DNA from 3 places in the Halobacillus sp. ABD4_316 genome. Region 1 is predicted to be linked to each of the others. Evidence: riboswitches for the same ligand, from Rfam matches in the RefSeq annotation. Region 1 holds a riboswitch; each other region holds the start of a gene.
What was found. Region 1 has a riboswitch for S-adenosylmethionine ahead of ACXAJH_RS02025 (phosphoadenylyl-sulfate reductase). Riboswitches for the same ligand answer to the same signal wherever they lie in the genome.
Positions count from the first base shown of each region.

Region 2: linked by a shared signal. The riboswitch ahead of ACXAJH_RS04475 (homocysteine S-methyltransferase family protein) and the one ahead of ACXAJH_RS02025 (phosphoadenylyl-sulfate reductase) in region 1 are both predicted to bind S-adenosylmethionine.
Region 3: linked by a shared signal. The riboswitch ahead of ACXAJH_RS09020 (O-acetylhomoserine aminocarboxypropyltransferase/cysteine synthase family protein) and the one ahead of ACXAJH_RS02025 (phosphoadenylyl-sulfate reductase) in region 1 are both predicted to bind S-adenosylmethionine.

Region 1 is NZ_JBSWZA010000001.1:361,795-367,399, forward strand. Features, by position in the region: gene ACXAJH_RS02020 (sulfite exporter TauE/SafE family protein) at 1-676, opposite strand, end outside; SAM riboswitch class I at 774-876, opposite strand; SAM riboswitch class I at 1,074-1,188, shown strand; gene ACXAJH_RS02025 (phosphoadenylyl-sulfate reductase) at 1,276-2,004, shown strand; gene sat (sulfate adenylyltransferase) at 2,019-3,164, shown strand; gene cysC (adenylyl-sulfate kinase) at 3,170-3,778, shown strand; gene cobA (uroporphyrinogen-III C-methyltransferase) at 3,780-4,556, shown strand; gene ACXAJH_RS02045 (sirohydrochlorin chelatase) at 4,573-5,316, shown strand; gene ACXAJH_RS02050 (NAD(P)-dependent oxidoreductase) at 5,324-5,605, shown strand, end outside.
Region 2 is NZ_JBSWZA010000001.1:820,547-826,151, reverse strand. Features, by position in the region: gene ACXAJH_RS04480 (amidohydrolase) at 1-1,485, shown strand, start outside; gene ACXAJH_RS04475 (homocysteine S-methyltransferase family protein) at 1,546-2,595, opposite strand; SAM riboswitch class I at 2,768-2,872, opposite strand; gene ACXAJH_RS04470 (DJ-1/PfpI family protein) at 3,223-3,846, shown strand; gene ACXAJH_RS04465 (hypothetical protein) at 3,896-4,393, shown strand; gene ACXAJH_RS04460 (hypothetical protein) at 4,482-4,808, opposite strand; gene ACXAJH_RS04455 (hypothetical protein) at 4,988-5,350, shown strand; gene ACXAJH_RS04450 (sodium/glutamate symporter) at 5,350-5,605, shown strand, end outside.
Region 3 is NZ_JBSWZA010000002.1:388,969-394,573, forward strand. Features, by position in the region: gene metX (homoserine O-acetyltransferase MetX) at 1-549, opposite strand, end outside; gene ACXAJH_RS09020 (O-acetylhomoserine aminocarboxypropyltransferase/cysteine synthase family protein) at 573-2,273, opposite strand; SAM riboswitch class I at 2,383-2,491, opposite strand; gene ACXAJH_RS09025 (DUF2188 domain-containing protein) at 2,635-2,832, shown strand; gene ACXAJH_RS09030 (FAD-dependent monooxygenase) at 2,953-4,170, shown strand; gene ACXAJH_RS09035 (hypothetical protein) at 4,212-4,667, shown strand; gene ACXAJH_RS09040 (NAD(P)/FAD-dependent oxidoreductase) at 4,719-5,605, shown strand, end outside.

The DNA.
Region 1 (5,605 bases):
GCCAGGCAGCGAGGGGGGCTGCAATAACGCCACCGATCACAAAGGCGAGCACAAGCATCCAGCTCAGCTCTTCCCACCCAAGGAAGATCAGGAAGCCGGCCGTAGCAGATAAAGTAACGATGAATTCACTTGTATCTACGGTGCCGATGACTTTTCTGGGAAGGATTCCTTTGCTGGATAAGAGAACAGGTGTATTTACCGGCCCCCAACCCCCGCCGCCCACGGCATCAAGAAAACCGCCCAGAAAACCTAAGGGAAACAAGAAGCGCCGTCGAAATGGTCTTTTTTCTGTATGCAAGGGCTTCACTCGATTCATCAGTAAAAAGCGGATGACCACATAAACGCCAAGCCCTAGTAAAAAAACGGAAATGTACGGACGGATCAGCTCACCTGGAATCCAGCTGAGCAGAGCAGCCCCGGCAAAGGCACTGATCCCTCCGGGGAGAGCAAGAGTCAAAACGAGACGCTTATCCACGTTGCCGAATTTATAATGGGAAAACCCGGAAGCTGCCGTTGTAGCAATCTGGGACAAATGAATAGAGGCGGAGGCCACCGCCGGAGCCATTCCATAGGCGAGGAGGATGGTGGAGGAGCTTAAACCAAATCCCATTCCGAGGGCTCCATCCATCAATTGAGCAAAGAATCCAACCAGTGAAAATATAAGTAATTTCTTCATCGTACCTCTCCTTTTGATTAAACACATAAGATTACTTGGTTTTAACCATGAAGAGGCACAAAAAAACCTCTTCATCCAGAAGAGGTCAAGCTTCCTCTCCTTATCTTTCAGACCACCGTCTGCTGGAATGAGCACCTTTTCCAATGTGAGGTTGCTGCGGGATCATCAGACCAGTTTCCTCCCCCGGCTCTTTATAAGGATATATGTAGCCCGCGCTGAAAGCGGAATTCCTAAGTACATGAATAATATATTCAAAGCTAAAACATGGATGACGATTTGTCAATGGTTTACAATAAAATAAACAGAAAACTAGTAATATTTAAAATGCATGTTGACATATCTTTAAATCGGGTCTAATATTTGAATCAAATCTTTTGAACAAAATCTGGAAACATTTTTCTTATCGAGAGAGGTGGAGGGACTGGCCCTTGGAAGCCTCGGCAACGGATCTGTCGTCATGAACAGAAGCTGTGCCAATTCCAGCAGGTGATCAACACTTGGAAGGATAAGAAGAACGGTTGAATCATGTATAATGACTCTCCTTTCTTCTTACCATCAGAAGAAAGGTTTTTTTGTTGAAGATAAGAAAGGAGGAGCTTATGAATACGAGTGCACCGACATATGGAACATTCACCGGGGATCCTTTACTTCATATGGATATTGATGATGGACACAAAGGGGCAGAGAGTGTGATTCAATGGGCTTACGGGCATTATGGAAAACAGCTCGTTTATGCGTGCAGCTTCGGTGCTGAAGCGATCGTACTGCTTGACTTCATTGCAAAGGCACAGCCGGATGCCGACGTCGTTTTTCTGGACACTGGACTTCATTTCCAGGAAACCTATGATTTGATAGACAAAGTGAAAAAGAGGTATCCGGATTTGAACATCCATATGAAAAAGCCGGAATTGACAGTGGAAGAACAGGCAGAGGAATATGGTCCGGCCCTTTGGAAAAGGAATCCCGACCAATGCTGTGCCATCAGAAAAATCAAACCGCTGGAAGAAGCCCTGACAGGAGCGGCGGCCTGGATGTCGGGATTAAGAAGAGAACAATCTGCAAGCCGGAGTCATACGAACTTCGTCAACAAGGACGAACGCTTCCAGTCCATCAAGGTATGCCCCTTAATTCACTGGACATGGGAAGACGTATGGACTTATATCCGACTAAATAGCTTGGATTACAATGAATTACATGACCAAAGCTATCCAAGTGTCGGCTGCATCCCCTGCACAGCGAAAGCGCTGGATGACGGCCGTTCAGGAAGATGGCAGGGATTTGATAAAACCGAGTGTGGACTCCACACAGCGGGAGATACGAAACAATAAAGGAGAGATGAATGATGTCCATTATTCAACCGCATGGCGGGCAGTTAATCAATCGTTTTACAGCACAGCCGGATACGCTTCCGGAACAAAGGATCGAGCTTGATGCGATGGCGTTGAGTGATATCGATTTAATCGCTAATGGGGCATACAGTCCGCTTCAAGGATTTTTAACAAGGGAAGATTATGATCACGTCGTTGAAAATCTTCGTTTGAAAGACGGCACTCCCTGGAGTCTCCCGATCACACTGCCTGTTTCTGAAGAGCAGGCCCGTTCGTTACATGGTCAAGCGGCTCTTGTGAAAGATGGGGCAATCTACGGTGTGATCGAAATCGAAGACATTTACAAGCCGGATAAACAGAAAGAAGCTGCAAAGGTTTACTTAACGACAGAAGACGCTCACCCGGGGGTCAGTAAACTTTACAAGCGCCCGGATTATTATGTCGGTGGCAGAATTGAAGTATTCCATCGTCCGGAGCGGGAGCATTCAGACCATTACTACCTTGATCCCGAAGAGACAAGAGAACGATTCCAACAGGCCGGATGGGAAAAGGTTGTCGGTTTCCAAACGCGTAATCCTGTTCACCGTGCTCATGAATATATCCAAAAAGCGGCCCTGGAAAGCGTAGATGGACTATTTCTGAATCCGCTCGTAGGAGAAACGAAAAGCGACGATATCCCGAGTGATGTGCGCATGAGAAGTTATGAGGTACTCTTGGATGAATATTATCCGGAAAACCGGGTGACGCTGGCTGTTTTTAATGCGGCCATGCGCTATGCAGGCCCGCGGGAAGCCATCTTCCATGCGATTGTCCGGAAGAATTTCGGCTGCTCCCATTTCATAGTCGGGAGGGATCATGCAGGTGTCGGCGATTACTATGGTACATATGACGCTCAAAAAATCTTCAGCCACTTTGAAGAAGGAGAGCTGGAAATAACCCCGGTCTTTTTTGAGCACAGCTTCTACTGCAAAGCCTGTGAAGCAATGGCTTCTCATAAAACCTGCCCCCACAGCAAGGAGCATCACGTAATTTTATCAGGAACAAAAGTGCGCGAGCTGCTTCGGAGCGGCCAGAAACCACCGAAAACGTTCAGCCGTCCGGAGGTCGTGGAAGTGCTGATTGAAGGGCTTAAACAACAGACAGCGGATGTAAAGGGGTGAATGGAATGGCAACGAATTTAACATGGCATGAAGCTGCCGTCCAAAAAAAGGATTACCGGAGTAAAAATGGTCATTTCAGTGGTGTGCTCTGGTTCACCGGTCTCTCAGGGGCTGGTAAATCCAGCATTGCCAACCATTTGAACCGCCTTCTTTTTGAGCACGGCATCCAAACCTACCTGCTTGACGGGGATAACGTTCGTCATGGATTAAATCGGGATCTTGGTTTTTCTGAAGCCGACCGGACAGAGAACATCCGTCGGATCGGTGAAGTATCCAAATTGTTCACAGACAATGGTTCCATCGTTTTGACGGCTTTTATTTCTCCATACAGGGAGGACCGTGACCGGGTCCGATCCCTTTTGGAAGAGGAAGAATTCATGGAAGTCTTTGTCGACTGTCCTGTGGAGGAATGTGAAAGCCGGGATCCTAAAGGACTGTATAAAAAAGCAAGGGCTGGGGAAATCTCCGGTTTTACCGGGGTGGATGCTCCTTACGAGGCACCGGTGAATCCGGAATGTGTCGTTCGGTCTGACCAGCATTCCATCCAAACCTGTGCGGAACAGATTTTTCAACTTCTTATTGATAAAAAGTGGCTGAACGACAAGGAGGGATAACGTGACCAAAGTATATATCGTAGGTGCAGGTCCTGGAGACATTGATTTGATTACCGTGAAAGGTCTTAAAGCTGTCCAGAAGGCTGATGTTGTTCTGTATGACAGGCTCATCAATCAGGATCTTCTTGAGGAAACGAAAGCAGGGGCAGAGCTCGTCTTCTGTGGGAAAAGGCCCGATCATCACGCACTGTCCCAGTCAACCATCAATCATCTTCTTGTCAAATACGCCCTTCAAGGGAAAGTGGTCACACGCCTTAAAGGAGGAGATCCATTTGTGTTCGGCCGCGGAGGGGAAGAAGCAGAAGCTCTTGCAAAAAGGTCCATTCCTTTTGAGATCGTTCCAGGAATTACATCCGGGACGGCTGCCCCTGCGTACGCCGGCATTCCGGTCACCCACAGGGAATACAGCTCGTCGGTCGCTTTCATATCCGGGGTCAGTAAGAAAGGAACAGATGAAGAAGCGTACTGGGAGCGGGTCGTCAAAAGTATGGATACGCTGTGCATCTACATGGGTGTCAAAAGACTTCCGGAGATTTGTGATCGGCTGAAAAAATATGGGCGGTCTCCAGATACGCCGATGGCCCTTATCCAGAATGGAACGACGAACAGCCAGAAAATGGTAAAGGGAACAATCGATACGATTGTAGAAAAGAGCCGTTTTATCGAAAACCCTGCCATGATCGTTGTGGGGGAAGTGGTGGAGCTGAGCAGCCACCTCCAATGGTTCGACCCGGCCGGTGAGGACGCCCGTGTATCTGCGGAAACGATTGTAGGCTAGGAAGAGGAGGATGAGGATGGAAGCTGTCCTGTATGTAAGTCACGGAAGCAGAAAAAAAGCAGCCACCACCCAGGCAGAGGACTTTTTACACCGTGCAGCGGAAGCGCATGATCTGCCTTATGAGATTTGTTATCTGGAACTCGCTGAACCTGATATATCAGAAGGGGTGCGGCGCCTTGTGGAAAGGGGAGCATCCAGCATCGTTGTACAGCCGGTCCTGCTTTTGAGTGCTGGTCACTATTATAAAGATATCCCTGAAGAGATTGATCAAATCTCCCGCCTTTACTCCGGCCTGACGTTTTCCTATGGAGAACCTCTGGGAGTGCAGCCATCGATTATAAAAGCGCTCGCTGAACGTGTGCAGGGAACGGATGTACCGGTTCAAAAAGGAACGAATATCCTCTTGGTGGGAAGAGGAAGCCGTCACCCGGATACACCTCAAGCCGTCAAAAAAATTGCGCAGCTTCTGAAGGATGAAATCAATCATTCCCACGTGGAGGTCTGTTACCTCGCGGCTCTTTCCCCGCGTTTTCCAGAGGCTTTCCACCGGTCCATCGAGGATTACGAACATACAATCGTTGTGCCATACCTTTGGTTTACCGGTGTATTGATGGAAGAAATTCAAGAGGAAGTCTATCAGGCTGTCCAACAAGGATATTCAGCTGCTGCCGCCCATCATCTGCAGGATCACCCGGCGATGGAACATTCACTTCAATTCAGGGTGAAGGAAGCGCTGAACCGAATGTCCAGAGCGGAGTGAACGGTTAATGAAGCCTTTATCCATCGATTTACACAAAAAGAAGGTCGTTATTGTCGGAGGTGGCAGAGTAGCAGAGAAGCGTTTGAAATCTCTCTTGTCAGAGGGTCCGGAACTGACGGTGATCAGTCCGGAATTGACAGAAGCCCTTCGTCAGTTATGGGAGAAGGGGGGATTTGAGTGGAAGCAGAAGACTTATTTCAAAGGGGACGCGTCCGGTGCTTTTCTGCTCATTACGGCTGCTGATCAGCCTGAGGTGAATGAACAAGCGGCGGCTGAGGCCGGAGACGTT
Region 2 (5,605 bases), 460 kb from region 1:
AAAGTGGACTTGAAAGGGAAAACGTTAATGCCTTCGTTTATTGACCCCCACGGGCATATCTCTTTTGTAGGTCCGGTTTCCCGGATGGCAGATCTGAGCGGCTGCGAAAACTATGAAGATGTCAAGCGCACGCTTCGTCAATACATAGAGCAGCAGGAAGACGAACAAGACGGAGTGATTATTGGGTTTGGCTATGATCACACGATATTGGATGAGGGACACCACCCTGCCAAGGATATCCTGAACGAGATCACAGATCGACCTCTCTTTGTTTTTCACGCTTCCGCTCACATGGGTTGTGCTAACGACGCTCTTCTGCAAATGGCAGGCGTTGATTCCGAAACGGAGGAAGTCGAAGGTGGAACCATTGGCCGGATGGCAGAAAGTATGGAACCAAACGGATATTTTGAGGAAACAAGTCTTTCATTAATTCAACCGTATCTGCAACAAGGGATGGAAATGGATGCTTTGAAGATGGTGGAAGAAGGACAGAGCGTTTATATACAGAATGGGATAACAACTGTGCAGGATGGAGCCGCCTCTCAGCAGTTCGTCGAGTTGTGTAAAGCCTTAGCTGAAGAGGACCGACTGCTTATTGATGTCGTATCCTACCCTCTTATGGACACCAATCCGAATGAGATCTTTGCATCCAACCCTCTTTATGCGAAGCAATACCATAAACGCTTGAAGCTTGGTGGATACAAAATGTTCTTAGATGGCTCTCCGCAGGGGAAAACAGCCTGGCTTACGGAACCTTATGAAGGAGAGGAAACGTATAGAGGCAGTGCCTGGTACAGCGATGAGCAGGTGAAGCAGTTTACAAAACAGGCAGTTCAAGACGATGTTCAATTGTTAACTCACTGCAATGGAGATGCAGCAGCCGATCAGCTGCTGAGAAGCTATAAAGCTTCTGTAGAAGAAACGGAAGATCCGGAGAAAGATGTGCTCAGACCGGTCATGATTCACTGCCAGACCGTCCGTGATGATCAGCTGGATGAAATGAAGAAGATTGGAATGATCCCCTCTATGTTTGTTGATCATACATATTACTGGGGAGATGTCCACTTGAAAAACCTCGGTGAAGAGCGGGGAAACCGGATCAGTCCGGCTAAATCAGCCATAAAGAAAGGTCTTCCTGTCAATTTCCATCAGGACGCTCCTGTTATCAAGCCGAACATGCTTCAAACGATCTGGAGTGCTGTGAATAGAAAAACGAGAACAGGAGTAACGATTGGAGCAGAACAGCGTACGACCGTGTATGAAGCTCTTCAAGCCGTTACGATTCATGCCGCCTATCAATATGGAGAAGAAGAGACAAAAGGAAGCCTTCATGCAGGGAAGCTAGCTGATTTGGTCATCCTTGATCAGAGCCCCTTCCAAGTAGACCCCATGCAGATCAAAGAAATACAGATTGAAGAAACAATTAAGGAAGGACGCACCTTATACAAAAGGGAAGAAAACCAGGGGAATCCAAATGCATTGTGAGCCTTGCCGTTTTCGTTTTAATAAAGCCGCCTGTCCAAGTAGGACAGGCGTTTTTTTTGCTTAGGCTTTTGTTTTATACGATGTTATATGATCCTGCAGCGTGTCATCACTGCCGAATAGGAAGTGTTTCTTCATATCTGGTGAATACGTGGAGTTTACAGCTGTGCGTCCGACAGTTTCGACTACTTCACGAAGCATAGCCGGAGACGCTCCACAGCAGAGTCCCAGGTAGTTCACACCGATACCGTGAGCTTCCTTAGCCCATTCCGCCAGTTCATAGCGGTTCGTATAGAGCGGGTCGAGAGATGTTGGGAACGTTGTTTCCGTTGGGAGCGTGCAGGCACAGCCACCGTCCGGCAGGTTGAAGAAAGTAGGATGCTCCTCCGTTGTCCGGTAAGGGATTGGAAGGGCCCCAACATAACCGTCCACGGTTTTACGGATTTTCTCAACGTACGGCTGCATCGTTGCCGGACCGCGGAAACAGTTCATTCCTACAACGAGCGCCCCTTTTTCTTCTAATAAGCGGCAGGCCTCTTCGACTTCATAGCCATCCCGCAAGACGTTCTCCCCCATCAGACCGAATGTGATGACAGCAGGGAGGTCCTGCTTTTGAATTTCTTCAAGAGCAATCAGAGCTTCTTCATAGTAGTAGAAGGTTTCACCATTCACGAAATCTACACCTTCCTCTTTACACCAGCCGATCATCTCTGCAAACATGCTCCTTGTTTTCTCAACAGCTTCAGGATCATCCGGATTGAACAGGTTGGTATTGGAAACGTTCCCAGCCACAAGAGCTTCTTCCTCTGGATGCTCTTGAGCCACCTCTTTAGCCAGACGAATTGCCTGACGGTTGAGCGGTTCCAGTAATTCTTCTTTTCCAATAATTCTCATTTTTTCGCGGTGACCGTTATACGTGAATGCTAACACAACGTCGGAGCCCGCAAGCATATAGTCTCGATAAGTCTGTTTGAGTGCCTCCGGGTTATCCAGCGCTACTTCCGGTACGAAGGATCCAGCTTGTAAATAGCCGCGGCGCTCCAATTCAAACAAGTAACCTTCTCCACAAATGACGGGTCCATCCTGTAACCTCTGCTCTAATGATCGTTTCATTTCACAACAACCTTTCCATTTGGTATTGAATAAATATATTAGAAAGCTCATCCTTCTAAAGGAATATGCTGACTCACAGATTCTGATGGAGCTCTTTTTAACAGAAGAAGTGGTGTATATTTCCATTAAAAAAAGACCTCCTTTGATAAGGGGCCTTCCATTTATCTAAGACTCCTTATCTTCAAGGCAGTATAACTGCCTTCTGGATTTAGCACCGTGCCAATGGCTGGTTGCTGAGGTATCAAAGGGCCAGTCCCTACACCTCTCTGGATAAGTTCGTATGTAATTTTTAAAGCAGCTGATCCGTTTGATCAACGTGTATCCTTTCGCTTGCGTTATACATTACAGGAAAATATAGTGAGAATCAATAGAATTTTCGGAAAAAATACACCGGTATTTAAAAGCGGAAGTTAAGAAGGCAGCGCCGTTTCGACGATAATGGGAAAATGAACGTAGACTTATAGGTGGAGGGGTTCTCTTCATTATGAAACTTTATACAAGGCATTTCGTAGTCCCTTATAGAAGGTTTTGTATGGGGGAGCAGGCGATGTGTTCTGTCTTAACAGGAATGGTTTTTCTGTCTTAGGGGTTGTGGTGGGAAGTGCGTAAAAAATGGAGGTTGGTAGAATGAACGTTTATGTCTATGCTTTAGATACCTTGGCAGACTGGGAACTTGGCTATGTAACCGCTGAGTTGAACTCGGGGCAGTACTTTAAAAGAAGACGGGAAGATGTTTCACTTCAGGTGGCAGGGGCAGGAAAAGAAACAATTACGACAAAAGGAGGGATGAGGATTACACCTGATATAACCACGGATGAGATCCTCCTTTCTCCTTCGACCGTTTTGCTGCTGCCTGGAGCAGATACGTGGAACCGATGTATCCATCAACCCATCATACATAAAGCAGCGAAGCTTCTGGACTGTGGGGCGACGGTTGCTGCCATTTGTGGGGCCACACCGATGCTTGCTGAAGCCGGTTTGTTAAACAATCGTTTCCATACCAGCAACAGTCTTGAATATCTTAAAATGGTCAGTCCGAACTATGATGGGGAGGCTTATTATAAGGACGTAAAGGCCGTAGCGGATCAGAACCTTATAACAGCCAGCTCTGCAGGAGCCCTTTTATTTGCGAATCTTATACTTAAGCACTTGGACGTTTTTTCGGAAAGAACCCTGGAAGCGTGGTATACGTACTTCAACACAGGTGATCCCCGGTACTTTTACATATTGATGGAAACCTTAGAGAAATAGATTCAATAGAAGATGAAAGTGTTGTCTCAAGGTGGGAGAGGAGGAGAGCATGTACAAAGCAATCCATTTTCTATTCATCATTCTTATCTTTATTGTGTATCATGTCGTATCATTCGGAGATACTCCCGCTCCTTTTGGGGTAGGCGTCAAAGAGTTGGGAGATCAGACAACGAGGGTCGAAGAATATAATTGGAGAGGAAGCACCGTTCATCAAACTGTTATAAGCTGGAAGTCGCTGGAGGACAAGCCGGAAGAACTGACGTATCTCTGGGTGAATGAAAAACAATTAAGACAAATGTATGCGGCCTTCCTTTCTTATATCCTGCTATTGTTCTATTTCCCTCTATCTAAACTTATAAGATTGAAATCCAGCATCAAAGAGAGGGATACGAGTCTGAATCCTTTTTGGAAGGGAGTTTTATTTATACTGGGTACAGGCGTCTACACAGCCGTATTGATCACCGGCATTGTGCAATACCAAGAGCTGTTGGATGAAACCACTCGCTTACTAGCTGAACTGGAGCCACTAATGCATCAGGATGAGTGAAGACATTTCAGATTACATCACGAAAAAAAGGGAGCACGATAAAAGTGGCTCCCTTTTCTTTGTTCAATGAGAGGGTCGATCTATACGTTTACTCTGTCACCCTGGTGACCTTGCTGATCTGCATAGGTTCCTCCTGCAGCGGAAGGCCTTTTTCGACACTTCCTACATCACATAGTGGAATGAAACTGGTTGTCCCAGGTACAAGTAGATCATCGATTTCAAGAACATAGTCTTCCAGTCCTCGATACCTGCCGACAAAAATGCCTGCTCCTTCTTCTACGAAGAAAGTGATGCCAATCGTATCTCCGCAGCGGAAACGGCTGGAGATGACATTAGCTAGTCCAGTAACACAGCAGCTGCAGGTGATTACATCCACATCGGGATGACAATCCTTTTTACACGGTTTATGATTCATACCATATACCTCCTCAATATCAAGATAGTTCATTCTATGACAGGATATGAACTATGGTATAGATGAATATCACAGTCGCTGAAAAGATAGAGAAGCAGATGGGTTTTCTATTATTTTTACTAAGGCAGCCGGAATAATACAGACCGAATTATACATGTAGGTAAAGCATTCCCCATTCGATGATGAAACGTAAACCTCGTTCTTTGCTGAAGTTACCCATGGTCGAAGTTCATTTCGTTTTCAATTCGGCTTTTGTTGATGAATCGTATAAGGCCACAACCCCCTCAGAATCCACACCTCCAAAAAATCATCGATTTCGTTCAGGAACAGTGCCTGTCATCAGGTTCAGGAAAGAGGATGATTTCCATAGAGGGGATCGGTTGGGATCTAGGATAGGAGGTATAAGAAAGAAAGACTTTTCAAAGGAAATGATTGAAAAGTCTTTCTTTTTTCATAAGCGTTTAAAACTCTTTTTTCAGCGGGAATCGGGGGAAAAGGTTATTCATGAATTGAAGTTTAAAAACAGCGGGGTGATGGGATAATGAGTCCGGAACAAATAGGTTTTGCGCTATTATACATTGGTGTATTTCTTATCATCGGGAAGATTATCAGAGTAAAAGTGAAAATATTTCAGGATCTTTTTCTGCCGGCATCGATTATCGGCGGCTTTATAGCTTTATTATTAGGTCCGCAGGTGCTTGGGAAAATTGCAGCCCAATTTGTGTCAGAAGGGCATTTCTTAACGAACGGCATTATGACAGATACGATTATCCAGGTTTGGTCAGCCCTTCCAGGGT
Region 3 (5,605 bases), on a different contig from region 1:
GAAGGCGATGCCGTAATCACTTAAGTAGGGGGTGGCAGCCATAATCAGCAGCTTCTCCATAAAGTCAGGGTAGAGGAGCCCCCACTCATACGCCTGCATACCTCCAAGCGATCCTCCCGCAACAGCTTTGACCTGATGAATGCCCATCTTTTTTAAAGCCTCATACTGGGCACGGACCATATCCCGGATGGTCACTTTAGGGAAATGCTGACGGAATGGTCTGCCTGTATCCGGATTCATACTGGCGGGACCTGTAGACCCGTGACAACCTCCCAGAACATTGAAAGTAATCACTTGGAACAGGGAGGTGTCGATTGGCTCCCCCTCCCCGATTAATCCTGCCCACCAGCCGGGCTGCTCTTCCGTACCCACAGCTGCCTGGTTCCCGGTTAAAGCGTGGCAGACGACAATGACGGGAGCATGAGACGGGCCGGTGCGTTCGTAAGCCAGTTCGACAGATTCCAGCCGTCCGCCGGATTCGAAATGGAAGGGTCCCAGTTCAATCGTTTCCAAAGCTGCTGTCTGGCTGGCGGGGTTTTTTAAAGACATGCTTTCATTCTCCTTTCTGGCCATTATACAGTGACGAGTGTTTGAGATAAGTGGTGTCCTGAGCGGATCGAAACGATCGTCTCGTAAAGGCTCGCACCGGATAGGATTTGTTCATTTTTCAGGGAAGAAGCAGTTTTGGACCAGATGACCGATGGATTCGCCGACTGGGCCAGATCCGTTTGGTTTTCTCCAAGGGTTTCAAAGTAAAGAATATCGAAAGCTGGATCGTTCTGTTCCAGAATGTCTTCCACCTTTGAAAAAGTAGTCACATCAAAACCGAACCGCTCCAACTTGGAGGCTTCCTCCTGCAGGCCTCCCGGCTGATCAGGAATGACGCCGATCGTTTTCCGGCGGATGTTCCCATTGGACCGGTCGAGAGAGGAACGGAGAACGGTCTCCGCTGGATGAGGCTGTTCCTTATAAGGGCGGCTGTATCCATTGGCCTTTTCTATGGCTTGATCCAAGTCCTGTATAAGATCAGTCACAGATTCCAGACCAACCGACAAGCGGACAAGTTCTTCGGAAACACCGGACTTTTTCAAGTTCTCCTCATTCAACTGCTGATGGGTGGTGGATGCCGGATGGATGATCAATGATTTCGCATCACCCACATTAGCTACGTGGGACCAGAGTGTGGAGTGATCGATCAATTTACGACCGGCTTCGCGTCCCCCTTTGATTCCGAAGACAACCATGGATCCGGCTCCGCCTTTCAAATACTTTCGGGCAAGGTCATGAGTAGGGTGATCCGGCAGTCCAGGGTAATTCACCCAATCCACCCCTTCATGATTCTCAAGGTATGCAGCAATCTCATAGGCCTGTTCTGCATGCTTTTCGATTCTCAGGTGAAGCGTTTCAAGTCCCTGCAGGAGCAGGAAGGCGTTCTGGGGGCTCAGGCAGGCGCCGATATCTCTCAAAATCTGAACACGGAGCTTAACCGCATAGCCGGCAGGTCCAGCATCAATACCGAAGCGGATGCCGTTGTAGCTTTCATCAGGCTCAGTAAAACCCGGGAATTTTTCGTGATTCCAGTCAAAACGCCCGCTGTCTACGACAATACCGCCGATAGCTGTACCATGGCCCCCGATCCACTTCGTTGCGGAGTGGACAACGATATCGGCTCCCCAGGCGATCGGTTTGCATACATAAGGGGTGGCGAAGGTGTTGTCGACAATCAAGGGAATGTGATGGGCGTGGGCAATATCCGCTACCGCTTCAAAGTCCAGCACATTCAGGCTTGGGTTCCCGATGGTTTCAGCAAAAATCGCTTTCGTTTCAGGTGTAACAGCTTCCTCAAAGGCATTAGGATCGTTCCCATCTACGAAAACAACGTTCACACCATAGCGGGGAAGGGTGTGGACGAATAAGTTATACGTACCTCCGTACAAGTTGGAGGAAGTGAGGATGGTATCTCCGGCTCCGGCAACGTTCAGGACGGCCATCGTGATTGCCGCCATCCCGGAAGCTGTAGCGACAGCAGCGGCACCGTCTTCCAGAAGGGCAACACGCTGCTCAAATACATCGACCGTCGGGTTTGTGATTCTGGAATAGATGTTCCCTGGTTCGGCCAGGGCGAATAGGTTCTGGGCATGATCGGTATCATTAAATACATATGACGTTGTCTGATAGATGGGAACAGCACGCGATCCTGTTGCTGGATCAGCTTCCTGTCCACCGTGAAGCAGCTGTGTTTCATCACCGTATACATGATTTGAATTGGTCATTGTTTCATTCCTCCTTATGATTTCCAGGACATCCTGATCCTCGGTGTAGAGGGAAAAAGAAAAACCCTCTTCTGTAAGTAAGAAGAGGGCTTTTATGTATGCTTACCTCCCCTTATCTTTCAGATCATCTGATCTGTAGGATGTAGCACCTTTTCAAGTTTTCCTTGAAGGTTGCCGGGCGTCTCAGGGCCTAGTCCCTCTGCCGCTCACGATAAGAGTTTTCAATATTTAATTTATCTGACTTGTTTGAAATTATAAAGGGGTCCAGCTCTCTTGTCAATTCCCAGCTTGAAACAAGGGTGTTTAAATCTATAATAGGGCGGGAATGGATAATTAAGTCTATGTTGAAGGAGATGTTTTCATGAAGGAATATAGTGTAGTACCAAATAAAGATGTAACCGGATGGTTCGTAAAAATTGAGGACGTAGCTCCGACAGATTTATTTGATGAGCGTGATACAGCTGTAGAAAAAGCGGAAGAAATCGCGAAAAAGAACAAACCGAGCCGCTTGTACATCCTTGACCAGAATCACGAAGTTGAAGAAGAGCGTACCTTTTAAAAAATCCCCGTCCAGGGGATTTTTTTATGGCTTCCTATGCTTGTTTTCCTGTGGCTGTAGTTTTTTTGCGTGAAACCGATTATGATGGGACACAGGTTGAGAAAGAAAGGAAGGACCGGAATGAATCATACATATGACGTGATCATTACAGGAGCCCGGGCAGCTGGGGCAAGTCTGGCTGTCCTGCTCGGGAAAATGGGGAAGCGTGTCCTGTTGATCGATAAAGCCGCGTTTCCGAGTGACACACTGTCTACTCACTTTATGTCCCATACCCGCTTCCTTGAGGAACTGGGCATCCTTCATAAACTGGAGAAGACCGGTTTGAGAAAAGTGAGCCGGATGCGGACGTATATCGGCCAAAGTTTTATAGAAGGACCGAGAGCGGATTATACGATTATACCTAAACGAGATGTCCTGGACCCTCTTCTGATCGAGCAGGCCGAGGCGTTGAGTTCCGTCACTTTTATGCCGCGTACGTCAGCAAGAGGTTTGATCAGAGAGGACGGGCGCGTTGCCGGGCTTCACCTTGAAACAGAAGGGGAAGCGTGGGAGGCCTGTGCAGCGTGGGTGGCCGGAGCGGATGGAAAGAACTCGAACATCGCTGCCTGGACGGAAGCAGAGAAGTATCGGGAAACGAAGCCTCTTCGTCCGGTCTTATACGGTTATTACACAGGCGTGGAGCCGTTAAGCGAACCTGTAACGGAGATTTTCCTGCATGAAGGACGAATCGGCTTTGTATTTCCAATGGAGGAAAACCGGGATTGTCTCGGTATTGAAATCCACCCTGGGGAATTTACGGACATGATGAAAGCGCCGCAGGATACATTTGAACAAACGTTTAATCAATTTTACGGAATGAAGAAAAGGATGGAAGGGGCAGTTCTGCAGGGAAAGATTATCGGAACCCCCGGAATGCCGAACTTTTTCAGGAATGCTTATGGAGAGGGCTGGGTCCTCCTTGGAGATGCTGGTCACAGTAAAGATCCAAGTACGGGGCTTGGAATCAATGATGCGTTTCTACAGTCCTTTCTGCTGGCCGATGCTTTTCAGCAGATGGATGAAGGGGTGGATTGGAAAACAGCCCTGGATCGTTTTCAGAGTCGAAGGGATGAACAGCTGCTGCCGGGATTTCAGCTGACATTGGATTATATTCAATCGCTCCGGAAGTGGACAGACAACGAAATGGCATTGTTTCAAACCATCGCCGCCAACCCTATGGCGTGGAATAAGCTGATGCCTCATATGGGACGGCATTTGAAAGAAGACACCAAGGATTTCCCTCTTTTTTATCAATCGGTGGAAGGGGAAGCTTCCTCCTTCGGTTTCAGGAAGGATTAACTTCCTTTGAAGGCGAAATGGTTAAGAGAGGTGATGAGAAGATGGAATGGTCGAAAACATCAGCTTTCGAAAAGCTGCAGGAAATTTATACAGATAAAGTGATGCAGGACGAAAAAAGAAGAATCTTCCAAATGGTGTACCGCCATCTGCATGGCCATCTTGACGATCTTGCTGTGGAAACAGGTCTGACAGAAAAAGCTGAAAAACAATTGAAGTTTTTTAAAGAATACACGTTTATGCCGGGCGATAATCTTTTTCAGTCGATGCGCTGGGTCTTTTTGGTCGCCCGTGGAGAAAAACCGAGGGAAGCAGAAGAAACGAGGGATCACTTGAACCGGATTTACCGTTCGTTGTATCAGCCGGCCGGCTTGAAGAATCCGGCCATTCCTGAGACTTTCTGGGAAACGCCTCTCGGTGTCGCCTGTTTGGTGGCAGAAGAAGGAGTCGAGGCGGTTTATCCGATTCTTGATGAAGTTCTTGAAGTCGAAAAAATATAGGATGAATGGGGTTTTCTGCAAAGGAAGCCCAAGAGAAGGGGAGGGTCAAGGATGGAACATTATGAAGTGACGATTATCGGTGCAGGCCTTGCAGGAATAACAGCCGCGCGCCGTTTGATGAAGCAGGGACGTACAAATATCATGCTTGTCGATAAAGGGAAAAGTGTCGGGGGACGCCTCGCCACCCGCCGGATTGCGGGCGGCAGAGCGGACCACGGGGCCCAGTTTTTCACGGTCCGTACAGAAGAACTTGAAGAAGAAGTCCAGCACTGGGTGGAGGCCGGATGGGTAAAGGAATGGTTCGGTGACGACCACCCGCGGTACACGGCTGTAGACGGAATGAATGCTTTTGCCAAGCAGCTTGCTGAGGGTATCCCCACTTTATTGGAAACAAAGATCGAGAAATTATTAGAAAATGACGGGGGATACAGGGTCTACAGTGCAGACGGTTCTGAATGGCAGACGGACAGTCTGTATTTGACGATGCCTGTGCCCCAGGTTCTGGAGCTCTTCAGAAACAGTACCATGAGCATGCCTGAACCTGTGAGAAAACAATTGAAAGGGATCCTGTTTGAGCCAACGTATGTGGGATTGTTTGAATTCAACAAGCCTACAGAACTTCCTGAGCACGGCCATTTGGATCAAGACCTTCCTGAAGGTGTGGAACGGATTGTAGATCATAGTAAAAAAGGAATTTCCGAAGATGTGATCGTCAGTGTCTACATGACAGCAGACTGGTCCAGAAAATACTACGGTGAAGATTATGTCATGTCTCTGGTGAAAGAAAAGGCGGAGAACTATCTTCCATGGGACGACCTGGAGTCGGAGCAGTTGAAGCGGTGGAGGTATGCCCAGGCGAAGAAAGTTGTGAAGGAGTCCTGTCTTGATGTGAATGGAGACGGCAGACTCATCCTCGGTGGAGACGCGTTCCTCCGCCC